2 regions of the Kineococcus halophytocola genome follow, and region 2 is predicted to be linked to the other one. Evidence: riboswitches for the same ligand, from Rfam matches in the RefSeq annotation. Region 2 holds a riboswitch; the other holds the start of a gene.
The links. Region 2 has a riboswitch for glycine ahead of gcvT (glycine cleavage system aminomethyltransferase GcvT). Riboswitches for the same ligand answer to the same signal wherever they lie in the genome.
Positions count from the first base shown of each region.

Region 1: another riboswitch for glycine. It lies ahead of gcvP (aminomethyl-transferring glycine dehydrogenase); the one in region 2 lies ahead of gcvT (glycine cleavage system aminomethyltransferase GcvT).

Region 1 is NZ_JBGFTU010000010.1:91,714-105,778, forward strand. Features, by position in the region: gene AB2L27_RS10470 (FHA domain-containing protein) at 1-514, shown strand, start outside; gene ftsR (transcriptional regulator FtsR) at 556-1,239, shown strand; gene AB2L27_RS10480 (bifunctional nuclease family protein) at 1,308-1,787, shown strand; gene AB2L27_RS10485 (MerR family transcriptional regulator) at 1,881-2,564, shown strand; gene AB2L27_RS10490 (SMI1/KNR4 family protein) at 2,707-3,468, opposite strand; gene AB2L27_RS10495 (ParA family protein) at 3,521-4,303, opposite strand; glycine riboswitch at 4,379-4,475, shown strand; gene gcvP (aminomethyl-transferring glycine dehydrogenase) at 4,555-7,425, shown strand; gene AB2L27_RS10505 (NfeD family protein) at 7,452-7,946, shown strand; gene AB2L27_RS10510 (SPFH domain-containing protein) at 7,966-9,033, shown strand; gene AB2L27_RS10515 (cytochrome c oxidase assembly protein) at 9,030-9,776, opposite strand; gene AB2L27_RS10520 (DUF2243 domain-containing protein) at 9,773-10,204, opposite strand; gene AB2L27_RS10525 (hypothetical protein) at 10,206-10,724, opposite strand; gene AB2L27_RS10530 (MBL fold metallo-hydrolase) at 10,766-11,578, shown strand; gene AB2L27_RS10535 (cryptochrome/photolyase family protein) at 11,627-13,150, shown strand; gene AB2L27_RS10540 (PPOX class F420-dependent oxidoreductase) at 13,147-13,566, shown strand; gene AB2L27_RS10545 (RibD family protein) at 13,591-14,065, opposite strand, start outside.
Region 2 is NZ_JBGFTU010000006.1:141,064-155,128, forward strand. Features, by position in the region: gene AB2L27_RS06835 (TrkH family potassium uptake protein) at 1-632, shown strand, start outside; gene AB2L27_RS06840 (phytanoyl-CoA dioxygenase family protein) at 751-1,932, shown strand; gene AB2L27_RS06845 (SDR family NAD(P)-dependent oxidoreductase) at 1,997-2,692, opposite strand; partial or broken gene AB2L27_RS06850 (PHP domain-containing protein) at 2,811-3,651, opposite strand; tRNA gene AB2L27_RS06855 (tRNA-Glu) at 3,928-4,000, shown strand; tRNA gene AB2L27_RS06860 (tRNA-Asp) at 4,112-4,185, shown strand; tRNA gene AB2L27_RS06865 (tRNA-Phe) at 4,216-4,288, shown strand; gene AB2L27_RS06870 (hypothetical protein) at 4,371-4,676, shown strand; gene xylB (xylulokinase) at 4,680-6,125, opposite strand; gene AB2L27_RS06880 (DUF3073 domain-containing protein) at 6,307-6,564, shown strand; gene purM (phosphoribosylformylglycinamidine cyclo-ligase) at 6,635-7,723, opposite strand; gene purF (amidophosphoribosyltransferase) at 7,720-9,270, opposite strand; gene AB2L27_RS06895 (hypothetical protein) at 9,283-9,624, opposite strand; gene AB2L27_RS06900 (sterol carrier family protein) at 9,643-10,029, opposite strand; gene gcvT (glycine cleavage system aminomethyltransferase GcvT) at 10,061-11,206, opposite strand; glycine riboswitch at 11,249-11,347, opposite strand; glycine riboswitch at 11,349-11,440, opposite strand; gene AB2L27_RS06910 (Gfo/Idh/MocA family protein) at 11,567-12,568, opposite strand; gene AB2L27_RS06915 (tautomerase family protein) at 12,657-13,043, opposite strand; gene AB2L27_RS06920 (LacI family DNA-binding transcriptional regulator) at 13,069-14,065, opposite strand, start outside.

The sequences.
Region 1 (14,065 bases), on a different contig from region 2:
GTCCGCGCCGGGCTCTGAGTCGACCAACGGGCCGACGGGTCCGGAGGAGGGGGCGCCCCCCGGGGGGCCGGGTCAGGAACGACCCGTGGACTCCACGATGTCCTTCGCCGGGCTGGCCGTCCCCGAGGTGCACGAGAGCGCCGACCGCGGGCTGACGGGCGAGGACACCGAGGCGATCGAGGCGCTGCCCGCCGGGTCCGCGCTGCTCGTGGTGCGCCGGGGCCCCAACGCCGGGTCGCGGTTCCTGCTCGACGCCGAGCGCACCTCCGCCGGCCGGCACCAGACGAGCGACATCTTCCTCGACGACGTCACGGTCTCGCGCCGGCACGCCGAGTTCCTGCGCGCCCCGGACCCGGTCACCGGCCCGGGCTTCCGCGTGCGCGACGTCGGCAGCCTCAACGGCACCTACGTCAACCGCGAGCGAATCGACGACGTCCTGCTGAGCGCCGGTGACGAGGTCCAGATCGGCAAGTACCGGCTGGAGTTCCACCCGAGCCCGCGGGTGCGGCCGTGAGCGCAGCGGGAGCCCGCCCGCTCGACCCGAGCCAGCCCCGGATGACCATCGGGGAGGTCATGGCGATCCTGTCGCCGGACTTCTCCGACCTGACGATCTCCAAGATCCGCTTCCTGGAGGAGCAGGGCCTGGTCGAGCCGGGACGCACCCCCTCGGGCTACCGGAAGTTCTCCTCCGACGACGTCGACCGGCTGCGCTACGTCCTGTCGGCCCAGCGCGACCACTACCTGCCGCTGAAGGTGATCCGCGAGCACCTCGAGGCCGTGGACCGCGGTCTGGAGATCCCCGACCCGGCCGACCTCTCCCCGCGGGTGCCGGGCACCGAACCGCCCGCCACGGCCGGGGTCGAGCGCTTCGACGGCCGCGCCGCCGGTCTGCGGCTCACGCGCGGCGAGCTGCTGCGCGAGTCCGGGGTCGAACCCGAGCTGCTCGACGCGCTGGAGGGGTTCGGCGTCCTGTCCCCGGCCCCGGGCGGCCCCTGGTACGACGGTGAGGCCCTGGAGGTGCTGCGCGCCGCCTCGGCCCTGGCCGCGCACGGCATCGAGGCCCGGCACCTGCGGATGTTCCGCACGGCGGCCGACCGCGAGGTCGCGCTGGCCGAGCAGGTGGCCGCGCCGCTGCAGCGCACGGGGCAGCGCGACGAGGTCGCGCGCGAGGTCGCCGCCGCCTGCCTGCGGCTGCACACGGCCCTGGTCGCCGGCGCGCTCGGGCGCACGGTGCGCTGAGCCCGTCCCGTCGGGCACCACGACGGTGCCCAGCGGTGCCCAGCGGGGTCGAGGGGTACGGTGAACGGGTGCGAGCGCTCGATGTCGTCGGTGTCCGGGTGGAGATGCCCTCCAACAACCCGATCGTCCTGCTGCGCGAACGCGACGGTGACCGGTACCTGCCGATCTGGATCGGTGCCCCCGAGGCCAGCGCGATCGCCTTCGCCCAGCAGGGGGTCGTCCCCCCGCGGCCGTTGACGCACGACCTGCTCAAGGACGTCATCGAGGCCGTCGGCCGCCGGGTCGAGGAGGTTCGGATCGTCGACGTCAAGGACAACGTCTACTACGCCGAGCTGGCCTTCGACGGCGGGCTCACCGTCAGCGCGCGGACCTCCGACGCCATCGCGCTGGCGCTGCGCGTGGGCTGCCCCATCGTCGGGGCCGACGGGGTCCTGGACTCCGGTGGGGTGCCCGTTCCCGACGAGGACGAGGACGAGGTGGAGAAGTTCCGTGAGTTCCTCGACCACATCACCCCCGAGGACTTCGAGTCCGGGTCGGGGGAGCGTTGACGGTCCACGCGGCGGCCGTGGTCACGGAAGGGTCACGGGACGCGCCGCGCCGCGCGCCTCGTTGACGCTCCGCGAGTGCTCTTCTACGGTCTTATGGAAGGACGCTCCCGGACGAACCCTCGACCGGGTGGCGATGACGAGGAGGCCGGCGTGAGCAGTGGCGACACAGTCGCGGGGTCGTCGCGGAAGGTGTCCCGACCCGCACGTGCACAGGGCTTGCTCTTCGCCGAGGACCTGCCCGACCTCGACGAGGAGGTCGGCTACCGCGGCCAGACGGCCTGCAAGGCGGCCGGCATCACCTACCGGCAGCTGGACTACTGGGCCCGCACCGGCCTGGTCGAACCCGGGGTCCGTAGCGCGTCCGGCTCGGGGTCCCAGCGCCTCTACGGCTTCCGCGACATCCTCGTCCTCAAGGTCGTCAAGCGGCTGCTGGACACCGGGGTCTCGTTGCACCAGATCCGCACCGCCGTGACCCACCTGCGCGAGCGCGGCGTCGACGACCTCGCCCAGATCACGCTCATGTCCGACGGTGCCAGCGTCTACGAGTGCACCTCGGCGGACGAGGTGATAGATCTCGTCCAGGGCGGGCAGGGCGTCTTCGGCATCGCCGTCGGCCGCGTCTGGCGCGAGGTCGAGGGGGAGCTGGCGTCCCTGCCCAGTGAACGCCCCGCCGAGCGCGAGCAGCCCGAGACCACCGAGTCCACGGGGTCCACCGGTCCCGGCACGGTCCTGGCCGACGAGCTGTCCCGCCGCCGCGCCGCGCGCGAAGCCGGCTGACCTCCCCGCTCCTCACCCCGCGTCACTGCCTCCCCGTCCGGGAGACCTCCTCGCCCAGCGCCGGACGAGGACCCCCTGCGCGCCACCCGCCGGGTGACGGACGGTGAAGGACACGGGGGACCGCGGTGGGACCGCGGTGTCCTCAGTCCAGCAGCTCGGCGTGCGGCAGCGCCTGCAGCGCGAAGGGGTCCGTCACCCAGTCGTGCGCGTCCGGCAGCCAGATGACCGCGGCCAGCAGCGAGTCCGCCCACGTGCTCAGCAGGTCCTCGAACCCGGTCCGCCAGGCGTGCTGGTAGCTCTCGCCGTCGTCGGCCAGGACGAGCTGCTCCACGACCGCGCGGCTGGAGCCGAGGCGGACGGCGATGAGTTCCTCGTCGCGGGCGAACACCGGCAGCAGGGCCGGCGGCGCGGCCAGACCGGGTCCCTGCCCCGTGGCGCGGGCCACGGCGTCCTCCAGCCGCAGCGGGACCCACCCGCCGGGGCCGACGGTGGGGGCGCTGGTGCGGAACGTCGTGCGCACGGGGTCGACCCCGTCCACGGCCCGCCACCAGGCGCGGACGGCGCGGGGGATGAGCAGCCCCGTCTGGCGCTCGACGGCGTCGAGCTGGGCGTCCTCGACCCCCGGGCGCAGCCGGGTCGCGATGTCGGCACCGGAGCGCGTCCAGTGCGCGCGCAGCCGCTGGACCAGGCCGACGACGCGGTCGGCCTCGGGGTCCACGGCCAGCGGGCGCCGGGCCGGAGCCGACGTGGGCGTGGTGGCCCGGGCGGGCCGGACGACGCGGGCGGGGACCTCCGCGCGGGGCGAGCCGGTCAGCGGGGTGTTGGACGACGTCACGAGACCTCCTTGGACCCGCGCGGGGCGCGGGGAGAGCGGGGGCGGCACCCACAGGACGAGTGTGCGCACGACCCGTCTGGCAACGGTAGACGTAGCGCGATCTTCCTGCACCTCGTGACGGTCAGGGGGCCGGGGAGGTTCCCCCCGCTCCGGTCAGCACCCGGTCCAGCAGCGTGTCGAACTGCGCCGCGAGGGTCCTGGCGGTGCGCGTCCGCAGCGCGTGCAGGGGGGTGCCGGAGCCCTGGGACTGGGGGACCGCCACGCGGTCGGGCAGGGGGTCCAGCACCAGGTCCCCGAAGAGGCCGCGCAGTTCCTCCAGGCGGAAGCGCTGCTCGCCCGAGCGCTGGGTGAACCGGTTGACGACCACGCCCACGACCCGCGGGGCCGAGCGCAGCGAGCGCACCTCGCGCAGCGTGCGGTCCACGGCGGCGACCGAGAACCGGCTGGCGTCGGAGACGACGAGGACCGCGTCCGCGGCGCGCCAGGCCGAGCGCGTGAGGCCGTTGAGGGAGGGGGGCGTGTCCAGGAGGGCGAGGTCGTGGTCGTCGAGCTTGCGCAGGGCCCGCCGCAGCGCCTTGAGCTCCTCCTCGTCGGCGTCGGGGCTGTCCCGCCGCGCCGAGGCCGCCGAGCCGCTGACGACGTCGAGCAGACCGGGGTGGTCGTCCACCCAGCCGCTGGGGGCGACGGCGTCCTCGGCGACGCGGCGCTTGGGCGAGGCCAGGACGGCGGCGGCGTCGTGCGCGCGCTGGGCCGTCACGTCCAGACCCGACGTCGCGTCGGCCTGCGGGTCGAGGTCGACGACGAGGGTGCTGGTCCCGCGGGCCAGCGCGGCCGAGGCGAGGCCCAGCACCACCGAGGTCTTGCCGACACCGCCCTTGGCACTGCAGACGGCGAGGGTGATCACGGGGCACAACCTAGCGCCGAGGGTCCGGTGCGGGGGAGCCGGTGCGGTGGACCCCGTAGAGTGGGGCCCGGCCGTTCACCCCGCGAGGGAGAGACTCCGACCCGTTCCGGGACGGGGCGCCGAAGGGGCAACATCCCCGGAACCTCTCAGGCGGAAGGACCACGTGGGGCAGGCCGCTCTGGAACGCCCCGCCCGCGGTGCGTGACAGACGGGGAGGTCCGTCCGCGCATCGCCAGACCTCCGGAGCGTCCATGACCTCGCCGTCCCTGCCCCTCGCCCGCGACCTGCCCGAGGTCGCCCCCGAGCCCGCCGCCCTGCCGTTCAGCGCCCGCCACATCGGGCCCGACGCCGCGGCCGTGGCCCGGATGCTGGACGTCGTCGGGCTGGCCTCCCTCGACGAGCTCGTCGACCGGGCCGTGCCCGCGGGCATCCGCGACGGGGTCCTGGACCTGCCCGAGGCGCTGGACGAGACGTCGGTGACGGCCGCGCTGCGCGCCCTGGCCGGCCGCAACCGCGTCGTACCGTCCCTCCTCGGGATGGGCTACCACGGCACCCGCACCCCGGCCGTGGTGCGGCGCAACGTCCTGGAGGACCCCGCCTGGTACACGGCGTACACGCCCTACCAGCCGGAGATCTCCCAGGGCCGGCTCGAGGCGCTGCTGAACTTCCAGACCGCGGTCACCGACCTCACCGGCCTCGACATCGCCAACGCCTCCCTGCTCGACGAGGGCACCGCCGCGGCCGAGGCGATGACCCTGGCCCGGCGCACGTCCAAGGCGCCGAAGGGGGCGGTGTTCGCCGTCGACGCCGACGTCCTGCCGCAGACCCTCGCCGTCCTGCGCACGCGCGCCGTGCCGCTGGGGATCGAGCTGGCCCTCGTCGACCTCGACGCCCCCGACCCGTTCGCCGCGACCGGCGACGTGTTCGGCCTGCTCGTGCAGTACCCCGGCACGTCGGGTCGGGTCCGCGACCTCGCGGGCGTCGTCGCCGACGCCAAGGCCCGCGGGGCCGTCACCGTGGCCGCGGCCGACCTGCTGGCCCTCACCGTCCTCGTCCCGCCGGCCGAGTTCGGCGCCGACGTGGCCGTCGGGTCCAGCCAGCGGTTCGGCGTCCCGATGGGCGCCGGTGGCCCGCACGCCGCGTACATGGCCGTCCGCAAGGGCCTGGAACGCTCGCTGCCGGGCCGGCTCGTCGGGGTCTCGGTGGACGCGGACGGGAACGCGGCCTACCGCCTGGCCCTGCAGACCCGCGAGCAGCACATCCGCCGCGACAAGGCGACGTCGAACATCTGCACCGCCCAGGTGCTGCTGGCCGTCATGGCCGGGTGCTACGCGGTCTGGCACGGCCCGGACGGCCTGCGCGCCATCGGTCTGCAGGTGGCCCGCCGCGCGTCCGCGCTCGCGCAGCAGCTGCGCGAGGGCGGGGTGGAGGTCGTGCACGCGGACTTCTTCGACACCGTGCTGGCCCGCGTTCCCGGTCGCGCGGACGAGGTCGTGGCCGCCGCCCTGGAGGCGGGGGTGAACCTGCGCCGCGTCGACGCCGACCACGTCGGCATCACCGTCGACGAGACGACGTCGGAGGCGCACGTCGCCGCGGCCCTGCGCGGTTTCGGGATCGAGGCGGCCGAGGTCGCCGCCGAGGCCGCCCTGCCCGCGCACCTGCGCCGCACCTCGGAGTTCCTGACCCACCCGGTGTTCTCGCAGCACCGGTCCGAGACGGCGATGCTGCGCTACCTGGCCCGCCTGTCCGACGCCGACTACGCCCTGGACCGCGGCGCGATCCCGCTGGGGTCGTGCACGATGAAGCTCAACGCGACGACCGAGCTGGAGCCGATCTCCTGGCCCGAGTTCGCCGACCTGCACCCCTACGCCCCCGCCGACCAGCTCGCGGGCACCGCCGAGCTCGTCGCCGACCTCGAGCGCTGGCTCGCCGAGGTGACCGGGTACGACGCGGTCTCGTTGCAGCCCAACGCCGGTTCGCAGGGCGAGTTCGCCGGGCTCCTGGCCATCCGCGCCTTCCACGTGGCGCAGGGGCACGGGGAACGCACGATCTGCCTCATCCCGAGCTCCGCCCACGGCACGAACGCCGCCAGCGCGGTCATGGCCGGCCTGAAGGTCGTCGTCGTGGCGTGCGACGAGGCCGGCAACGTCGACCTCGAGGACCTGCGCGCCAAGGTCTCCCAGCATGCCGACGACCTCGCCGCGCTCATGGTCACCTACCCCTCGACCCACGGGGTCTACGAGGAGTCCATCCGCGAGGTCTGCGGCCTCGTCCACGACGCGGGCGGTCAGGTCTACGTCGACGGCGCCAACCTCAACGCCCTCGTCGGGCTGGCCCGGCCGGGGAAGTTCGGCGCCGACGTCTCCCACCTGAACCTGCACAAGACGTTCTGCATCCCGCACGGCGGTGGCGGCCCGGGTGTCGGGCCCGTCGCGGTCCGCTCCCACCTCGCGCCGTTCCTGCCCTCCACGGCCCCGGACGCCGGCGGCGTCGGGATGGTCTCGGCGGCCCCGTTCGGGTCCGCGGGCATCCTGCCGATCCCGTGGGCGTACCTGCGGCTCATGGGCCCCGACGGCCTGCGCGCCGCCACGGTCCAGGCGGTCCTGTCGGCGAACTACGTCGCGGCCCGGCTGTCCGAGGCGTTCCCCGTCCTGTACCGGGGTCCGGGCGGGCTCGTGGCCCACGAGTGCATCCTGGACCTGCGGCCGATGACGAAGGCCACCGGCGTCACGGTCGACGACGTCGCCAAGCGGCTCATCGACCACGGGTTCCACGCCCCGACGATGTCGTTCCCCGTCGCGGGCACGCTCATGGTCGAACCCACCGAGAGCGAGGACCTGGCCGAGCTGGACCGGTTCTGCGACGCGATGCTCGCCATCGCCGCGGAGGTGCAGGAGATCGCCGACGGCCGCTGGGCCGTGGAGGACTCCCCGCTGCGGCACGCCCCGCACACCGCGGCCAGCCTCGTGGGGGAGTGGGACCACCCCTACACGCGCGCCGAGGCCGTCTACCCGGCCGGGACGGACCCGCGCACGAAGTACTGGCCGCCGGTGCGCCGCATCGACGGCGCGGCCGGGGACCGCAACCTCGTGTGCTCGTGCCCGCCGCTGTCGGAGTACTGACCGGTGCGTAGGATCACCGCCAGGGGGTGATCACCGTGGAGTTCCTGGACGCCGTGCTCGACCGCAGCTGGCTGCTGTGGATCGCGGCCGCGCTCGTCCTGGGGATCCTGGAGATCACCGCGATCGACCTGGTCTTCGCCATGCTCGCCGGCGGCGCCCTCGCGGGCGCCGCCGCCGACGCGCTCGGGCTGGGGTTCGTCGGGCAGGTGCTCGTGGCGGCGCTCGTCGCCGGGCTGCTCATCGGGACCATCCGTCCCGTCCTGCTCCGGCGCCTGCGGATGCCCCCGGTCGGCACGACGAACTCCGCCGCCCTCGTCGGGCGGCCCGCGATCGTGCTCGCCGACGTCACCGTCCGCGGCGGGCAGGTCAAGCTGGCGGGGGAGACGTGGTCGGCCCGCTCGGCCGGTCCCGTCTTCGCGGCCGGTGCCGACGTCGTGGTCACCGCGATCGACGGCGCCACCGCCGTCGTCGGGCCCCTGCCCGCAGCCCCACCCCCGACGGCGATCCCGGGGGAACCGTGATGGACCGAGAGGCATTCTGATGGACAACGTCGTGACCCTCATCGTCCTGGTGCTCGTCATCCTCTTCGTGGTGACGGTCATCATCCGGACGATCCGGATCGTCCCGCAGGCCACGGCCGTCATCGTCGAACGGCTCGGGCGCTACTCGCGCACGCTGGACGCCGGTCTGCACTTCCTCGTGCCGTTCATCGACAAGGTGCGCGCCAACGTCGACCTGCGCGAGCAGGTCGTCTCCTTCCCGCCGCAGCCGGTCATCACCTCCGACAACCTCGTCGTCAGCATCGACACGGTCATCTACTACCAGCCCACGGACCCGAAGTCGGCGACGTACGAGATCGCGAACTACATCCAGGGCATCGAGCAGCTCACGGTCACGACGCTGCGCAACGTCATCGGCTCGCTCGACCTCGAGCAGACCCTCACCAGCCGCGACCAGATCAACGGCCAGCTGCGCGGGGTCCTCGACGACGCCACCGGCCGCTGGGGCATCCGCGTGAACCGCGTGGAGCTCAAGGCGATCGACCCGCCCGCCAGCGTGCAGGACTCGATGGAGAAGCAGATGCGCGCCGAACGCGACCGGCGCGCGGCCATCCTCAACGCCGAGGGCCTGAAGCAGTCCCAGATCCTCACCGCCGAGGGGGAGAAGCAGTCCTCCATCCTGCGGGCCGAGGGTCAGGCCCAGGCCGCGATCCTGAAGTCCCAGGGTGAGGCCAAGGCCATCACCCAGGTCTTCGACGCCATCCACCGCGGCGACCCGGACCCGAAGCTGCTGGCCTACCAGTACCTGCAGACGCTGCCGCAGATCGCCAAGGGCGACGCGAACAAGGTGTGGATCGTCCCCAGCGAGCTCAACGACGCCCTCAAGGGCTTCGGCTCCATGTTCTCCGCCCACGGGGGTCCCGACGGGGGCGACGGGGCCTCCCCGCGGCGCCGCGACGACGCCCGGGAGGGCGGGGAGACGCACGACGCGGGCCTGCCCGAGGTCGTGCTGGAGGACCCGGCCGAGGCGCTCAAGCGGGCCCGCGAGGAGGCCGCCGGCGCCACCCGTGACGCCGAGGGCGCGACCCGCCTGGGCAAGGACGACTAGCGCGGCACCGCCGCGCCCCGGCCGGGGGACGTCCGCCCGCGGACCGGCCCGGCAGCGGGTCGCGGCGCCGTGCGCCGGTACCACCGGGCCCACACGGCGACCGCCGTGGCGACCTCGACGACGTCGCCGCCCACGAACAGCAGCTCCGCGGCCGGTCCCGCGCCCGCCGCGAACCACAGCTTCGCGCTCACCCCGTGCACGGCGGCCACGACGAGCAGGGCCAGGGTGCTCGTCACCGCGCCCGGCCGGCCCCGCACGGGGTCGGGACCGGCCACGACGGTGGCGAACAACCAGCTCGCCAGGGCCGTGTGGACCATGAGCGGCCCGTGGAGCCCGTGCGGGACCGGGGCCAGGTAGAACAGCGGGGCGCCCGAGGCCGCCAGGACCGTCGCGACCGGCCACCAGGTGACGGCACGCGCCCACCGGCTGTGCAGCAGCCGCACCAGGACCCGCCGGGGACGGGGCGGCAGCACGCGCAGGACGAGCGCGACCGGGCCGGACAGGGCCAGCAGCACCGGGGCGGCCATCGTCGCGAGCAGGTGCCGGACGGTCTCGGCGACCCCGGCCCCGGCGGGCCCGGCCTCGGGCCACGACGCCGCCACCGCCAGCAGCGCCCCCGCCGCCAGCACCGCGGCGCTGCGGGCCACGGGCCAGGCGTCCCCGCGCCGGTGCAGCACCTGCTCGAGGGCGAGGTACCCCGCGGGCAGGAGGACGGCGGGCACGAGCAGCCCCGCCCACGTCACGCGCGCGCCCGCCCCCGCCGCACCAGCAGCAGGACGCCGACGAGCACCCCGAGGGCCCCGGTGAGGTTCCACACCAGGTCGTAGGGCAGCAGCTCCACGTCGTAGCGGATCTGGTGCAACCCCAGCACCTTGTGCTGCACCAGACCGTCGTAGAGCTGGAACCCGCCCCACCCCAGCAGGACACCGGCGGCCACCCGCCGGCCCACCAGCGCGTGCCGGCGCTGCAGGTCGGCCACGACGAACAGCCCGGCGACGGTGGCCAGCCAGCTGCCCGCGTGGAACCAGCCGTCCGAGACGAGCCCGACGGTGCTGGTGGACCGGTCGTAGAAGTGGTGCCAGTGCAGCAGCTGGTGGAAGACCACCTCGTCGAGGAACCCGGCCAGACCCACCCCGCAGAGCAGACCGGCCACCAGCGAGCGCCCGGTCACCTCAACCGGCCAGCACGTCGCGCACGGCGCTGCGGCGCAGCTCCTCCAGCCGCGCGGCCTGCCGTTCGGCGCGCTCGAGCAGGACGTCGAAGGAGGTGCCGGCGGACCGGGCGTCCAGCCGCGACCCCGCTGGACCGCCGGCCTCGGCCAGCTCCCGCAGGCTGCGCCACCCCGCGGCCTTGCCCTCCACCCCCAGCAGCAGCGCCTCCAGCTCCACGACCGTGCGCAACGGGGACCGGCGCACGAGGCGGCCGTTGGGCTTCAGGGCCCCCAGCGCCTCCACGACGCGCGCCGCGACCTGCAGGTGCCGGCGCCGCGGCACCTGCAGGGCCCGCATCCAGCGCAGCAGCTCGCGCCGGTCGGCGACCACCTCGGTGTGCAGGTCCGCCAGGACCCGGCCGGTCTCGGTCCCGGCGTGCGCCCGGGCCGCCCGGGCCAGGCGCGCCCGGCCGGCGCTGGCCCCGGCGAGGTGGTCGCCGAGGTAGACGGTGAGCAGGTCGTGCGGGGAAGGAGCATCCACACGGGGCGACTACCCGGGCCGCGGGCGGGTAACCCCCCGGCGTGGACGCTCCCCGCCTGGCCCTGACCTTCATCGGCACCGCCACGGTCCTGCTGCGGTGGGGGGCGGTGACGGTGCTGACCGATCCGAACTTCCTGCACGCCGGCCAGTTCGCCCACCTCGGGTACGGGATGGTGTCCCGGCGGCGGACCGAGCCGGCGCTCGCGGTCGGGGACCTGCCCCCGCTGAGCGGAGTCGTGCTCTCGCACCTGCACGGCGACCACGTCGACCGGGTCGCCCGCCGCGGTCTGGACGCGACCGTCCCGGTCCTGACGACCCCGCACGCCCGGCGCCGCCTGGAGCGCCGGTACGGCTTCGAGGACGTCCACGGGCTCGGGACGTGGGACGACCACGTCCTCGTCGCGGGCTCGGAGCAGGTGCGGGTGACCGCGGTGCCGGGCCGGCACGCCCGCGGGCCGGTGCGGGCGCTGCTGCCGCCGGTCATGGGTAGCGTGCTGGAGTTCGGGGCCGTCGGGGGACCGGTGCGCCGGCGCGTCTACGTCTCGGGAGACACCCTCGTCGTCCCGGAGTTGTCCGAGCTGCCGGTGCGCTACCCCGAGCTGGACCTGGCCGTCCTGCACCTGGGCGGCACGACGCTGCCGCCGGGGTCGCCGCGGGGTCTGGTCGTGACGATGGACGGCGTGGCCGGGACCGACCTCGTCGAGCTCGTCCGCCCCGCGGCCGCCGTCCCGGTCCACCACGACGACTACGGCGTCTTCCGCTCGCCCCGGTCCGACTTCACCGGGGAGATGGGCCGGCGCGGGCTCGGGGACGTCGTGCGCTGCGTGGAACGCGGGGAGACCGCCTGGTTCTGAGCCCCCTCCCGAGGTGCCGGGCGGGCGGAGGGTCGCCACAGTGGGGTCGTGCCGACCCCTGACGAGCCGACGCCGCTGCCGGAACGGTCCCCGGGCACCCGGCGATGGCTGTTCGCCGACCAGCTCGGCCCGCACTTCCTCGACGCCCCGCGCCAGCCGGTGCTGCTCGTGGAGTCCGTGGACGTCTTCCGCCGGGGACGGTTCCACCGTCGCAAGGCCCACCTCATCCTGTCCGCGCTGCGGCACCGGGCCGCCGAGCTGGGGGACCAGGCCGTGTTCGTCCGGGCCCGCACCTACCGCGAGGGTCTGGCCGAGTGCGGGGAACCGGTCAGCGTGTGCGACCCGACGTCGTACGTCGCACGCCGCTTCGTCCGGCGCCTGGACGACGTCGAGGTCCTGGCCTCGCGGGGTTTCGTCGTCTCCGAGGCGCAGTTCGCGCACTGGGCGCACCAGCGCGGCGACAAGCGCCTGCTCATGGAGGACTTCTACCGGGACGTGCGGCGCCACCACGGCCTGCTCATGGACGGCGAGAAGCCCGTCGGCGGGTCCTGGAACTACGACCACGACAACCGGCAGGGACCGCCGAGGAAGCGGACGAGCCTGGACGTGCGCGAACCCTGGTGGCCGGTCGAGGACGAGATCGACGAGGAGGTCCGCGCCGACCTGGACCGCTGGGAACGCGACGAGGGGGTGGAGTTCACCGGCGTCGACGGACCCCGCCGGTTCGCCGTCACCCGCCGGGAGGCGCTGCGCGGGCTGCGCCGGTTCCTCACCGACCGCCTCGAGCAGTTCGGCGTCTACGAGGACGCGATGCTGACCCAGGACCCGTGGATGTCGCACTCGCTGCTGTCGGCGCCGATGAACCTCGGCCTGCTCGACCCCGTCGAGGTCGCCCGCCGGGCCGAGGAGCACGGGCGCGCCCACGACGTCCGCCTCGCCTCCGTGGAGGGTTTCGTCCGGCAGGTCGTCGGCTGGCGCTCCTACACCTGGCACCTGTACTGGCACCTGGGCGAGGACTACAAGCGCCGCAACGCGTTGGGCGCCCGGACGGAACTACCGCAGTGGTTCGCCGACCTCGACGCCGACGCGGTCGAGGCGAACTGCCTGCACCACGTCCTGGCCGGCGTCCGCGACGAGGGGTGGGTGCACCACATCCCGCGGCTCATGGTGCTGGGGAACTGGGGCCTGCAACGCGGCTACCACCCGGGCGACCTCGCGGACTGGTTCTGGCGCAACTTCGTCGACGGCTACGACTGGGTCATGACGACGAACGTGGTCGGCATGTCCCAGCACGCCGACCACGGGGTCCTGGCCACCAAGCCGTACGCCTCCGGGGGCGCCTACATCGACCGGATGAGCGACTTCTGCGGCGGCTGCCGCTACGACCCGAAGGTGCGGGTCGGGCAGGACGCGTGCCCGTTCACCGCCGGGTACTGGAACTTCCTGGCCGGGCACCGCGAGCAGCTGGAGGGCAACCGGCGGATGACGCAGGCCCTGCGCGGGCTGGACCGGCTGCGCGACCTCGACGGCGTGCTGCACCAGGAGAGCGAGAGAGGGAGTGGACCACCGTGACCGATCGTGCCGACCGGACCGACCGGGTGACCGAACTGCTCGCCGGGACGTCCTACGTCCTGCTGACGACCTTCTGCCGGGACGGTCGCCTCGTCCCGACCCCCGTGTGGGCGGCCCCCCTGGGCGACGGTCGCCTCGTGCTCGTGACCCAGGACGGCACGGGGAAGGTCAAGCGCATCCGGCGCGACCCCCACGTCCTGCTCGCCCCGTGCAGCCGCCGCGGCACACCCCTGGGCCGTCCCGTCGACGGGACGGCCCAGGTGCTGCCCGACGACCGGCTGCCGGAGGTCGAGCGCGCGCTCGCCGGCAAGTACGGCCTGGAGTTCTCGCTGTTCCAGGCCGTGGAGGGGCTGGTGCGGCGCCGGGGCCGCACCACGGGCCGGCGCGTCGCGGTGGCCCTGACCGTGGAGCCCTGACCGTGGAGCCCTGACCCTGGACCCCTAACCGGCGCGCAGGTCCAGCTCGAAGCACACGTCCTCACCCAGCAGGTGCCGGCGGGCGGGCGGGCGCAGGCAGTCCCGCAGCGGCTCGACGTCGGGCAGGGCCAGACCGCGCCGCCCGCCGCGACCGACGACGAGCGGGGCGACGGTGAGGAACAGGCGGTCCACCAGCCCGGCGTCGACCCACCGGCTCACCGTGGTGCCCCCGCCCTCGACGAGGACGCGGCGCAACCCGCGCTCGCGCAGCACCGCCAGCACCGCGGCCGGGTCGCGGGCGACGTCCCCGCGCACGTGCACCGTGGCCGGGTCGGCCAGCACGGCGCGGTCGCGCAGGCTGTCGCGCGGGTCCAGCACCACGCGCACGGGGTTGGGACCGGTCACCGCCCGCACCGTCAGCTGCGGGTCGTCCGCGTGCACCGTCCCCGGTCCCACGACGACCGCGTCGACGAGGGCGCGCAACCGGTGCAGGTGCTCC
Region 2 (14,065 bases):
TGCTGATGGTGGTGGGGCCGGTGGTGGTCTGCGTCCTGGAGTGGCGCAACCCGGCGACCCTGGGGTCGTTGAGCGTGCCGGGGCGGTTGCTGGCGGGGTTCTTCCAGGGCGTCATGCCGCGGACCGCGGGGTTCAACAGCGTCGACATCGCCCAGATGAACAGCGCGACCTGGCTGGGCTCGGACGTGCTCATGTTCATCGGCGGGGGCAGCGCCGGCACCGCGGGCGGCATCAAGGTCACCACTTTCGCGGTGCTGCTGCTGCTCATCGTCTCCGAGGCCCGCGGCGACGAGGACGCCACCGTCTTCGGCCGCACGCTGCCCCGCAACCTGCACCGGCAGGCCCTCAGCGTCGCCCTGCTGGGGGTCGGCGCCGTGGTGACGTCGGCGATGGTGCTGGTCGCCACGACCCGCTTCCCCCTCGACCAGGTGCTGTACGAGGTGGTCTCCGCGTTCGCCACCGTGGGCCTGTCCACCGGCATCACCGCCCAGCTCCCCCCGGGGGGCCAGCTCCTGCTGGTCGCCCTGATGTTCCTGGGCCGCACGGGCACGATCACCCTGGCCACCGCGCTGGCCCTGCGCAGCAGACCGCGGCTCTACCAGTTGCCGGCGGAACGGACGATCGTGGGCTGAACCGCGCGGGCCCAGCACGGCACCGGCGCGCACGGCGAGGGGCGGGCGCGGTCGGTCGGCGGGGCGCGGACTACGTTGGCCGGACCGGGAAACCCAGGACCTCGTCGAGGAGACCACCGTGAGCACCCCCACCGCCCGCACCACCCCGCTGCGCTTCCGCGAGAGCGACTGCGACGTGACCGAGTTCGCCCGCCTCATCGACCGCACCACGGACCTCGCCGACTACCCGCACGCCGCCGACGTGCGCCGAGAGGTGCTCGTCTACGACGCTGCCGCGCTGCGCCGGACCGTCGGGGACGACACCGGCCGTGAGGCGGTCGAGGCCGAGCTCGTGCGCGCTCTGACCGACGGGCCCGGCGTCGTGGTCGTCGAGGGTGCCTTCCCCGTCGCCGTCGTCGACCGGGTCAGCGCCGTGTTCGACGCCGTCATCGCCGAGGAGAAGGCCGCCGGGACGGCCCGGGGCGACCACTTCGCCACCGCCGGCGCCAACGACCGCGTCTGGAACGCGCTGGAGAAGCTCGCCGTCCGCGACCCCGAGGCGTTCGTCGACTACTACGCCAACGACGTGCTCGCCCTCGTCTCGACGGCGTGGCTGGGCCCGGGGTACCAGGTGACGTCCCAGGTGAACCTCGTGCGTCCCGGGGGGAAGGCGCAGGACCCGCACCGCGACTACCACCTCGGGTTCCTCTCGAACCCGGTCGCGGCGCGCTACCCCGCGCACGTGCACCTGCTCTCCCCCGTGCTGACGTTGCAGGGTGCCGTGGCGCACAGCGACATGCCCGTCGAGAGCGGCCCCACGATGTACCTCCCGTACTCCCACCGGTACCCGCAGGGCTACCTCGCCTGGCGGCGGCCGGAGTTCCGCGAGCACTTCGCCGCGCACCACGTGCAGCTCCCGCTGCGCGCGGGCGACGCCGTGTTCTTCAACCCCGCCCTGTTCCACGGTGCGGGGACGAACGTGTCCGCCGACGTGCAGCGCAGCGCGAACCTGCTGCAGGTGTCCTCGGCGTTCGGCCGCGCGATGGAGTCGGTCGACCGCGTGCGGATCGCCCGCGCCGTGTACCCGGCCCTGCTGGCCCGCAAGGCGTCCGGGGCGGCGGCGGAGTTCCTGGCCAACGCGGTCGCCGTCGCCTCCGAGGGCTACCCGTTCCCGACGAACCTCGACCTGGACCCGAACGTCGGCGGCCTCACCCCGCTGTCGCAGACGGAACTCCTCGACGAGGCCCTCGCCGGGGACCGCAGCGCCGAGGAGGTCTCACGCGACCTCGACGCCTACGCCGCGCGTCGCCGCACGCACTGAGCGCCCCTCCCCGCCGCCGGGGTCCGGAACGACGACCGAGCACGGTGGTGCGGCACCGCGAGGTTCACCAGGGCACGACGCCCGCCCGGTCGCGGAACTGACCCGTCGGCCCGTCCACGCCGATCGTCGCCAGTTCCACGATGGCGTCCGTGCCCTCCGTCACGGTCTGCGGACCGCTGTGCCCGTTGAGGTCGGTCGCGGTGTACCCGGGGTCGACGGCGTTGAACTTCACGTCCGGCAGCGCCTTGGCGAACTGCGTCGTGAGCATCGTCAGGGCCGACTTCGACGACGTGTACAGCGGCGCCGTCACCTGCGACTCGACCCGCTCGGGGTCGTGGGTGGCGGCGAAGGAGCCGAGACCGCTGGAGACGTTGACGACGACGGGGTTGGGCGAGGTCCGCAGCAGCGGCAGGAACGCGTTCGTCACCCGAAGCGGGCCGAACACGTTCGTCTCGTAGACGGCGCGCGCGTCGTCGGCGGTGAGTTCCTCAGCGGGCGCCTGCGGGCCGGAGATCCCGGCGTTGTTGACGAGGACGTCGAGCGTCCCCTCGTGGGCGGCGACGTCGGCCACCGCGGCGGCGACGGACGCGTCGTCGGTGACGTCGATCTGGACGAACCGGGCACCGAGCGCCTGCGCGGCGGCCCGGCCGCGCTCGGGGTCGCGGGCGCCGACGAGGACGGTGTGGCCGGCCGCGAGGAGGCGCCGGGCGGTCTCGTAGCCGAGGGACTTGTTGGCCCCGGTGATGAACGTGGTGGTCATGGGTCCACCCTCACCCCGGCCCGGGAACCCTGCCAGGGCTCTGTTCACCGGGACCGGGGTGCCGGCCGCCCTGGTCACCGACCTGCACCGGACGCGGAGGAGCTGGACTTCCTGCGCGTCACCCGTGGGCGGCGCGCCGGGTCCGGACCCACTCCTGCACCCGTTCCACCGGCCACGTCGTGACGATCCGGTCGGCCGGCACCCCGCACTCCTGCGCCCGCACGCAGCCGTAGGGCTGCCAGTCGAGCTGCCCGGGCGCGTGCGCGTCGGTCGACAGGGTGAACAGGCAGCCCGCCTCGACGGCCTGGCGCAGCAGTGCCCGAGGTGGGTCGAGGCGTTCGGGCCGGGCGTTGATCTCGACCGCGACGTCGAACTCGACGCAGGCCGCGAACACGGCGGCGGCGTCGAACTCGCTCGGCGGGCGGCCCCCCTGCCCCACCCGGCCGTGCCCGCCCTCGACCATCCGTCCGGTGCGGTGGCCGAGGACGTCCGCGCGCCCCGAGCGGATCGCGGCGAGGGCCGCGATCTGCCCCAGCTGCGCCTCGCGCCGGCCGCGGTCCAGGCCGTGGGCGACCTTCAGGCCCTCGGAGTGGTCGGTGACCGCGATGTGCTCGTGGCCGAGTTCGGCGGCGGTGAACGCCACCCTCCGCGAGCGGGCTGCCACCGTCGCTGGCGTCGGTGTGGGTGTGCAGGTCCCCCCGCAACCGCGCCCGCAGCTCCTCCCCGCCCTCCACGAGCGGCCCGGCCGCCTCCTCCAGGACGGCGAGCCGGTCCGGTGCCCGGCCCTGCGCGGCCTGGGTGACGATCTCGGCCGAGGACGTCCCGATCCCCCCGAGGTCGGTGAGCGTCCCCGCCGCGAGCCGGGTGTCGAACTCGTCGGCGTCCAAGGCCTGCAGGACGGCGGCGGCCCGGCGGAACGCCGCCACGCGGAAACTGCCGGCCCGTTCCCGTTCGAGCAGGAACGCGGTACGGCGCAACGCCTGCACGGGGTCCACTGCGGTCCCTCCCCGCCTCCGGACGCGGGTCGGGCTCCACTGTGCACCTGCCCGGGCCCTCGCGCGGGCGGAGGTGTCGCCGCAGTGGGGGAGCACCCGGGCGGGTGCCGTCGCGGCTGCGTCGTGCCCGTCATCGACCTGCCGGGGGCGCGGGGACACCCCGGCGCGCGGCTCGGGTCAGCAGCACTCCGGCGCGTCCCCTATGCTGGTCGGGCTCCGGCAGCAGTGCCGAAGCGCCACGCCCCCATCGTTTAGTGGCCTAGGACGCCGCCCTTTCAAGGCGGTAGCACGGGTTCGAATCCCGTTGGGGGTACGAGCGGGTCCCCCGCCCGGGAGGTGGTCACGACCACCGCGCGGATCGGGTAAGGTCTTCTCTGCAAGCGCACGACAGCAACACCCAGCAACACAAGCAAGGCCTCCCTGAGGCCCCGTAGCGCAGTTGGTTAGCGCGCCGCCCTGTCACGGCGGAGGTCGCGGGTTCGAGTCCCGTCGGGGTCGCTCGTCGTGCCGGTTCGTCCGGCCCGGCACGGCCAGGTAGCTCAGTTGGTAGAGCGTCCGACTGAAAATCGGAAGGTCAGCGGTTCGACCCCGCTCCTGGCCACCTGGAAGCAACTTCCGAAGGGCCCCGGTGCACCGCACCGGGGCCCTTCGTCGTGCCCCGGGCCGGCGGTTACCCTCCTGCCGTGCCCGCCATCCCGAGCCCCGTCGCCCTCGCCCCCGCCGTCCTGGGCGGCTACGCCCTCGGCCGCACCACCGGGAACCGGAAGCTCGCCGGGGTCGCCCTGGTGGCCGGGCTCGGCGCCGTGGTCCCCCGCTGGGCCGCCGCCTCACCCGTCCTGGCCGCCGCGCTGGCGGCCGGCACCGTCGGGCTCGTGGGGCTCTCGCACCCGTTGTCCCGCCGGACCGGCCCCTGGCCCGCCGTGCTCACCACGACCGCGGCCGCCGCCGCTCTCGCGGCGGTCGGCGACCGGCTCACGGCACCGCGCTGACCTTCAGAGCTGCGTGGCGGTGAGGTCCCGCACCTGCGCGTAACGCTCCCGCACACCCGGCGTCGGGTCGGCCTCGAAGGTCTCCGACGGGCCGAGCGTCCACTCCGGCGGCGCGTCGCCCCCGGCGAGCACCCACGCGGCCTGCCGGGCCGCGCCGTCGGCGACGTACTCCCCCGGCGCCGGCACGACGACGGGACGCCCCAGGACGGCCGGGGCCAGGACGCGCACGGCTTCGGAGCGCGCCCCGCCGCCGACGAGGACGACGCGGCCGATCGCGCAGCCCTGCGCCTCCAGGGCGTCCAGTCCGTCCGCGAGCCCGCACAGCAGCCCCTCCACGGTCGCGCGGGCGAGGTGGGCGGGCGTGGACGTCGCCAGCGTGAGGCCGTGCAGCGCCCCCGTGGCGTCGGGGCGGACGGGCGTGCGCTCGCCCTCCAGGTACGGCACGAGGACGAGCCCGCCACTGCCGGGCGGGGCGGACAGGGCCAGCCGGGACAGCTCGGCGTGGTCGACGCCGAGCATGCGCGCGGCGGCGTCCAGGACCCGGGCCGCGTTGAGCGTGCAGACCAGCGGCAGGTAGCGGCCGGTCGCGTCGGCGAACCCGGCGACGAGACCGCTGGGGTCGTGCGTGGGGACCTCGCTGACGACGCTGACGACGCCGGAGGTGCCGATGGACACGACGACGTCGCCCACCTGCGCACCCACCCCGAGGGCGGCGGCCATGTTGTCGCCCGTGCCCGGACCCAGCCGGGCGCCGCGGGACAGGGCCGAGGCGCTCGTCCCCGCCTCCTGCGCCGGGCCCAGGACGTCCGGCAGGGACGGCACCGCGCCGAAGGCGCGCTCCAGCAGGTCGGTCCGGTACGTGCCGTCGGCGGGGGCGAAGTAGCCCGTCCCGCTGGCGTCGCCGCGGTCGGTCACCAGGCGTGCGGTGCCCCCGCCGGCGAGGCGGTGCGTCAGCCAGTCGTGCGGCAGGCAGACCGCGGCCGTGCGGCCCACGGCGTCCGGTTCGTGCTCGGCGATCCAGCGCAGCTTGGTGATCGTCAGCGACGCCACGAGGACGCTGCCGACCTGCTCGGCCCACGCGCCCGGCCCACCGAGCTCGGCGGTGAGCGCCTCGGCCGCGGCCGCGGACCGGCCGTCGTTCCACAGCAGAGCCGGGCGGACGACCTCGCCGGCCTCGTCGAGCAGGACCGCGCCGTGCTGCTGGGCGCCGACCGCCAGGGCGTCGACGTCGTCGAGGCCGCCGGCGTCGGCGACGGCCTGCTCCAGCGCCCGCCACCAGTGCGCGGGGTCGACCTCGGAGCCGTCGGGGTGGGAGGCGCGCCCGGAGCGCAGCAGCTCCCCCGTGGCGGCGTCGCGGACGACGACCTTGCACGACTGGGTCGAGGAGTCGATCCCGGCGACGACGCCCGCGCCCCCACCCGCGTCCACCCCTGCACCTGTGCTGGTCATGGGCCCACCCAACACCATCGCGACCCGGCACCGCCGCACCCCGTGAGCCGTCCGGGGTGCCACCTCGTGACCGGGATGCCGGAACCTCTGCAGAACATGTACCGTTGGGGGCACGGAGAGATGACAGCTGCTCCGGGGTCAGCACAGACTGCCCCGGCCGACGCGCGAGGGGGTCGACGCCATGGGGCGCGGCCGTCAGAAGGCCAAGCAGACGAAGGTCGCTCGGGAGCTGAAGTACTTCAGTCCCGACACCGACTACAACGCTCTGCAACGTGAGCTTCACGGGCCCGACCCGTACCGCCAGACGGGGCGCAACGCCGCCCCCGAGGCGCCGGAGTCTGACGTGGAAGACGACGACTCGGACGACAACCCCGAGAACTGGTCGAAGTACACCGCCACGGACGACTACGACGACTGGACGTCCAAGCGCCGGGCTTGACCCGGCGCCCGCACGGCCAGTTCGCGCAGTAGCTCGCGGCACCGCACGAGGCGTGGCGCTCCCCCGGTCCTCACCAGCCCTGGTGGGAACCCCGGAGGGTCGTCACGCCTCCTGCGATCCCCTTGCCGTTGCTCGACCCGTCGGCCTCGGTGCGCCGGCGGACCTCACCGCACACCCACGCCGGGATCCCGGTCTGCTCGACGGTCTCCACGACGGCCTGCGCCTGCTCGGCGGCCACGACCGCAACCATGCCCACCCCCAGGTTCAGGGTGCGCTCGAGGTCGTCGGTCGGCACCTGACCCAGGTCGCGCACGACGGAGAACACCGCCCCCGGCGTCCACGTCGAGCGGTCGACCTCGGCGGTCACGTCGGCGGGCAGGCAGCGCGCCAGGTTCGCGGCCAGACCACCGCCGGTGACGTGGCTCATGGCGTGCACCCCGCCGGTGGCCAGCGTCGCGAGCGCGGGCTTGGCGTAGATGCGGGTCGGGACCAGCAGTTCCTCGCCCAGGGTGCGGCCGAACTCCTCCACGTGCCGGTCGTAGGCCCAGCCCGCGTCGGCGACGACGCGCCGCACGAGGGAGTAGCCGTTGGAGTGCAGCCCGGAGGAGGCCATCGCCACGAGCACGTCCCCGGCGCGGACCTTCTCGGCGCCCAGCAGCTCGTCGGACTCGACGACCCCCGTCACGGCGCCGGCGACGTCGTACTCGTCGGCACCCAGCAGGCCCGGGTGCTCGGCGGTCTCGCCACCGACGAGGGCGACCCCGGCCTCCTCGCAGGCGCGCGCGATGCCCGCGACGATGGCGGCCATCCGCTCGGGCACGACGCGGCCGCAGGCGATGTAGTCCGTCATGAACAGCGGCGTCGCGCCGCAGACGACGATGTCGTCGACGACCATCCCGACGAGGTCGGCGCCGATGGTGTCGTGCACGTCGAGCGCCTGGGCGACGGCGACCTTCGTCCCGACGCCGTCGGTGCTCGTCGCGAGCAGCGGACGGCGGTAGTCCTTGAGCACCGACACGTCGTACAGGCCGGCGAAGCCGCCGAACCCGCCGACGACCTCCGGGCCCTGCGTGCGGGCGACGGACGCCTTCATGAGCTCGACGGCGCGGTCGCCCGCGACGACGTCGACGCCCGCGGAGGCGTAGGTCGTTCCACTCACTGCTGGGCTCCCTCGGGGGTGTCGTGCTGGTGCCGGGTGACGGGGGTGATCGGGATGCGGGGCTTGTCCATCGAGCGCTCGCCGAGCCGGTCGAGGTCGTTGAGCGGCACGGGGTACTCCCCCGTGAAGCACGCCGAGCACAGCCGCTCGGCGGGCTGCTCGGTCGCCGCGATCATGCCCTCGGCCGAGATGTAGCCCAGGGAGTCGGCGCCGATGCTCTGGGCGATGTCCTCCACGCTCAGGCCGTTGGCGATGAGCTCGGCGCGGGTGGCGAAGTCGATGCCGTAGAAGCACGGCCACTTCACCGGCGGGGAGGAGATCCGGACGTGGATCTCGGCGGCGCCGGCCTCGCGCAGCATCCGGATGAGGGCCCGCTGGGTGTTGCCGCGCACGATGGAGTCGTCGACGACGACGAGCCGCTTGCCCGCCACGACGTGCTTGAGCGGGTTGAGCTTGAGCCGGATGCCGAGCTGCCGGATCGTCTGGCTGGGCTGGATGAACGTCCGGCCCACGTAGGAGTTCTTGACCATGCCCTGGCCGTAGGGGATGCCGGACTCCTCGGCGTAGCCGATGGCCGCGGGCGTCCCGGACTCCGGGGTCGGGATGACGAGGTCGGCCTCGACGGGGTGCTCGCGGGCCAGGACCCGGCCCATCTCCACGCGCGACTCCTGGACGACCTTGCCGTTGATGGAGGTGTCCGGGCGGGCGAGGTAGACGTACTCGAAGACGCAGCCCTTGGGCTTCGCCTCGGCGAACCGGGTGCTGCGCAGCCCGTCGGCGTCGATGGCGATGAGCTCGCCGGGCTCGACCTCGCGCACGAAGCTGGCGCCGACGATGTCCAGGGCCGGCGTCTCGGAGGCCACCACCCAGCCGCGCTCGAGGCGGCCCAGGACGAGGGGGCGGATGCCCTGCGGGTCGCGCGCGGCGTAGAGCGTGTGCTCGTCCATGAAGACCAGGGAGAACGCCCCCTGCACGTGCGGCAGGACCTCGGCGGCCGTCGCTTCCAGCGTGTGGTCGGGGTCACCGGCGAACAGGGCGGTGAGGATCGCGGTGTCCGTGGTGTTGCCGCGGGCGATCTCGCTGGGCGAGGGACGACCGCGCAGCGGCGGCTGCGGGGCGCTGGGGTAGCGCTCGGTGAGCATGTCGCGCAGCGCGAACTGGTTGGTGAGGTTGCCGTTGTGGGCCAGGGCCACGGTGCCGCCGGCGGTGTCGCCGAGCGTGGGCTGGGCGTTCTGCCAGCCGCCGCCACCGGTCGTGGAGTAGCGGGCGTGACCGACGGCGATGTGCCCCTGCAGGGACTCCAGCGCCGACTCGTCGAACACCTGCGAGACCAGCCCGGTGTCCTTGAACACGAGGATCTGCTCGCCGTTGCTCACGGCGATGCCGGCTGCCTCCTGGCCCCGGTGCTGCAGGGCGTAGAGGCCGTAGAAGGTGAGCTTGGAGACTTCCTCACCCGGCGCCCAGACCCCGAAGACGCCACACGCGTCCTGAGGGCCCTTCTCGCCGGGGAGCAGGTCGTGGTTCAGACGTCCGTCACCGCGGGCCACGCCCCGAGTGTGTCACACCCCGGAACGCTTCCGGCTCCGCCGACGGGGTTGGGCCCGGGTCCCGGTGCGCCGGTCGGCGAGGACCGCGATGAGGGCACCGAGCAGGACGAACACCAGCCCGAGGGAGCAGAACAGGTACCCGAACAGGGCCTGCTGGGAGTACCCGTCCGAGGGCGGGGTGGTGATCGCGACGGCACCGGAGACGACGAAGGCGATGACCAGACCCGTCAGGGCGAAGGCCCGGAAGCGCGGTGCCCGACGGCGCGTGACCTGCACGAACGCCGTCCCCTCGCGCTCCTGCTCGGCCTCGCGCTCGGGGGCGTCCGGGGTCGGGTCCTGCGTCGGCTCGCTCACGGGGAGAACGCTACGGGCTCAGCCGGGGTCCGGTGGCACGAGGGGCAGCAGCTCGCCCAGGTCGGTCCGCTGGCCGCTGGCCTGGACCCGGCCGCCCGCGCGGGCGTCCTCGAAGGTCAGCCGGCCGGTGGCCAGCGCGACCCAGGTGGGCCCGTCCATCTCGACGACGGCGGGCGGGGTGCCGCGGGTGTGCCGGGGTCCGGCGATGACCTGGACGGCCGCGAACGGGGGCACCCGCACCTCGACGCTGCCGCCGGGGTAGCGGGCGGCGAGCTCCTCCAGGCAGTACCGGACGGCCGTGGCCAGCGCGGGCCGCGCGGGCTTCCCGCCCTCGTCCAGGACGTCCGTCACCTCGCGGACGGCGCTCAGGCCCGCAGTGGGATCGGTGCGGCGACGCGGGGGCACCCCCTCATGCTGCCACCGGCCCGACCGCGGCTCAGCGCGGCCGGCGGTAGAACGGCAGGGGCACGACCTCCGCGGGCAGCTCGGTCCCCCGCACGTCGACGCCGAGGTGCGTGCCGGGCTCGGCCAGCGCGGCGTCGACGTACGCCATCGCCACGGGGTACCCGAGCGTCGGCGAGAGCGCCCCGCTGGTGACGACGCCGACCGGTTCCCCGGCGGCGAGGACCGCGTACCCGGCGCGCGGTGCCCGCCGGCCCTCGCCGCGCAACCCCACGAGCACGCGCGCGGGCGGCTCCTGGGCCAGGCGCTGCAGCGCCTCCAGCCCCACCGCCCCGTCCTCCTTGTCCAGGACCACGACGCGCCCCAGCCCGGCCGCGAACGGGGTGACGTCCCGGCTGAGCTCGTGCCCGTACAGCGGCATCCCGGCCTCCAGGCGCAGGGTGTCGCGGCAGGCCAGCCCCGCCGGGACCCCGCCGTGCTCGCGGGTGGCGGCCAGCAGGGCGTCCCACACCTCGCGGGTGCGCTCGACGGGGACGAAGACCTCGAACCCGTCCTCGCCGGTGTACCCGGTGCGGGCCAGGAGCACCTCGACACCGGCCAGGACGGCGGTGACCGCGCGGTAGTAGCGCAGCGCCGCGAGGTCCACCCCGGACGCCCCGTCCAGCAGCGGGGCGACGATCGCGACGGACGCCGGCCCCTGGACGGCGACCAGACCCCAGCGGGCCGTCTCGTCGGCGACGTGGGCGTCGAAGGGGCGGGCGCGGTCGGCCAGGGCCACGACGACGGGCTCGACGTTGGCCGCGTTGGCCACGACGAGGAACTCCTCCTCGCCCAGGCGGTACGTGACGAGGTCGTCGACGATCCCGCCGTCGTGGTCGACGACCATCCCGTAGGCGGCCCGGCCGACGGCCATCGTCGAGGGGCGCCCGACGAGCGCGGCGTCGAGGGCGCGGCCGGCCTCGGGGCCGGTGACGCGGACCTCGCCCATGTGCGAGAGGTCGAACAGCCCCGCGGTGGCCCGCACGGCCCCGTGCTCGGCGAGGTCGGAGGCGTAGCGCAGCGGCATCGACCAGCCGGCGAAGTCGGTGAAGGACGCGCCGAGCTCGGCGTGCGCGGCCGCCAGCGGGCTCGCGGCGGGCGTGGTCTCGGCGGCGGTCTCGGGGGTGGTGCTCGTGCTCACGGGGCTCCTCTCGTCGCGGCCGCGCGGCGCGGCCGGGCTGGACCCCCTCTGTCGCGGAACCTGAGAGCTTCACCGTCACCGGTTGCCCAGCAACGGTTTTCCCCGTGGGTGAGGACCTCGCGGTCCTGCTTTCCAGAGCGGCCTGCCCGTGGCGGTCCGTGGACCTGAGAGGTTCCGGGGTGATTGCTCCTTCGGTGCCCGCCGCGGACGGCGGGGCTCTCCCGCCGGGGCGGAGCGGCCGAGTGTTCAGTTGTCCCGCACAGCGTGGCACACCGGCGGCCCCGACCGGGACCTCGCGGCTCCCGGTGCCGTGGGGGCACGGGGGCCGACCGGTCCTGCCGCGCCCTGCACGGTCGCTGTTCAGAGTCGGACGACCTCCCCGGTCGTGGCGCTGCGGGCCGCGGCCTCCAGCACCACGAGACCCGCGACGGAGTCGGCCGGGTCGACGGGCACGGGGAGGCCGTCGGTGACCGCCGCCGCGAACGCCGTGTAGAAGTCGCGCCAGTCGGCGCGCTCCGCAGGGATGCGGGTGCTCGACGCGCCGCGGTGCAGGATCGGCCAGGACGCCTGCGGGACCTCGCCCCACCCGGGGTCGGCCGGCGTCCCTCCGGCCATCAGGACGTCGGCCTGCCGATCGTCAGCCGGGACCTCGAGGATCGCGTCGGTGCCGAACACCCGGAAGCGGGGCCCGGGGCGACCGTGGAGAGCGAGGTCGCCGACGACCTCCGACACGACCCCGGACGCGTGTCTCACCTGCAGGGCGAAGCGCTCCGGGGAGACGTCGGCGTACACCGACGCCACGGGCCCGGCGAGCTGCAGCACCTGGTCGACGACGTGGGCACCGAGGTCGAGGAGGATCCCGCCGCCGGAGTCGGGCACACCTCCTGGTGGCGCGAACTGCTCCAGGCGCGACTCGATGCGTCGCACCTGCCCCAGCGCCCCCGACGCCACCACGGCCCGGGTGGTGCGGAAGTCGTTGTCGTAGCGCCGGTTCTGGTAGGTGCTGAGCAGGACCCCGGCCGCCCGGGCCGCGTCGACGCACCTCTGCGCCGCGCTCGCGTCGAGGGCGAACGGCTTGTCGCACACGACGGGCAGCCCGAGGTCCACCGCCTCGAGGACCAGGTCGGCGTGCGTGTCCGCCGTCGTCGTGACGGTGACCGCGTCGACGAGGCCGGAGGCGGCCATCGAGGCCAGGTCGTCGAACGCGACCGCACCGGTGTGGTCCGCGGCGAGCTCCGCCCGACGTCGCGGCGAACGGGTCACCGCGGCGGTCAGCGCGCACCCTTCCGCACGGGCGACGAGGGGGGCGTGGAAGAAGCGCCCGCCCTTGCCGTACCCGACCAGTCCGAACCTCACGGTCATCAGTCGTTCCTCTCCGCTCCGTGGTCGGAGCGCTCAGCACCGCGGGACGGTGCGCACGGTTCCCGTGGACGGCCTGCTCGTCCTGACGTCAGAGCTCCCCCGTGAGGAACTGGGCGCGGCCGTACCCGAAGGACCAGTCGGCGTCCCCGTTCTCGACGATCGAGACGACGACGTCGCTGCCGGCCGTTCCGGCCGCTTCCAGGTTGCGGACGAGCAGGTGGTGGAAGGCGACCTTCTGCTCCTGGGGGCGGGCGCGGCTCGTCACCTGCAGCAGCACGACACGGTCGGTGCGCTCGATGCCGAGTCCGGTGTCGTGGACGACGAGCTCACCGGCGGGGTGCTGGTGGACGACCTGGTACCGGTCCCCCTCCGGGACGTCGAACGCCTCCACGACGGCCGCGTGGGCAGCGTCGAGCAGGGCACCCAGTTGCGCCGGGGTTCGGCCGGCGACGACGTCGAAGCGGAGCAGGGGCACGACAACCTCCTCATAGTTTGTCCTGTCATTGTGACATATGAATCGGCGGGGGCGCCGTGGTCCCGCGGATCACGAGGTGCGGCTCGACGACCACGTCCACGCTCTCGCGCTCGATCCCCTCGACCCGTTCGACCGCGAGGCGGACCGCCGCCCGGGCCTGCCCGGCCGGGTCCTGACCCACCGAGGTCAGCTGCACGTGCCCGAGCCGGGCGAGCGGGCTGTCGTCGTACCCGGCCACCGAGACGTGCCGCGGCACGTCCCTCCCCGCCCTCAGGAGGGCGTCGAGCACCCCGAGGGCGACGCGGTCGTTGGCGGCCACCACCGCCGTCGCCGGAGTGCGCGCGGCGAGCAACCGCTGCGCGGCGCGTACCCCGGCCTCCTCGTCGAACCCCGCCTCGAGGGTGCGACCCAGGATCTCGAACTCCGCAGCCGCGGCCTCGAACCCGGCGCGGCGGTCGGCGGCGATGTCCCCGCGACCACCCGAGACGTGGACGAGGTCGCGGTGCCCGAGGGAGACGAGGTGCTCGACGACCAGCCGGAGACCGACCTCGTCGGACGCACGGACGACGTCCGGACCCGCGCCGGTCACCGTCCGCGGCCGGCGCCCCAGGACCACCGCGGGGGCACGGGCGTCCCACCGCTGCAGCTCGGCGGAGTCGGCTTCCGGCCCGAGCAGCAGCAGGGCCTCGCACCGGGAGTCCAGGAGCGTCTCGACCGCGGCCCGCTCACCCCGGGTGCGCGTCACGGGGGCCAGCACGAGCTCGTACCCGGCGTCCTCGGCCGCCGCCTGCAACTCCTCGACGAGCTCGGCGTGGAAGGCGTTGCGAACGGTCATCGCCACACCCAGCAGCCGCGTCCGGCGCAGGGCCAGGGAGCTCGCCGCCCGGTTCGGCCGGTAGCCGAGCTCCTCGGCGGCCCGCAGGACGCGCGCGGCCGTCTCCGCGCTCGGGCCGGGCGCACCGCGCAGCGCCAGCGACACCATCCCCTTCGAGATGCCGGCGCGGGCGGCCACGTCGGTGATG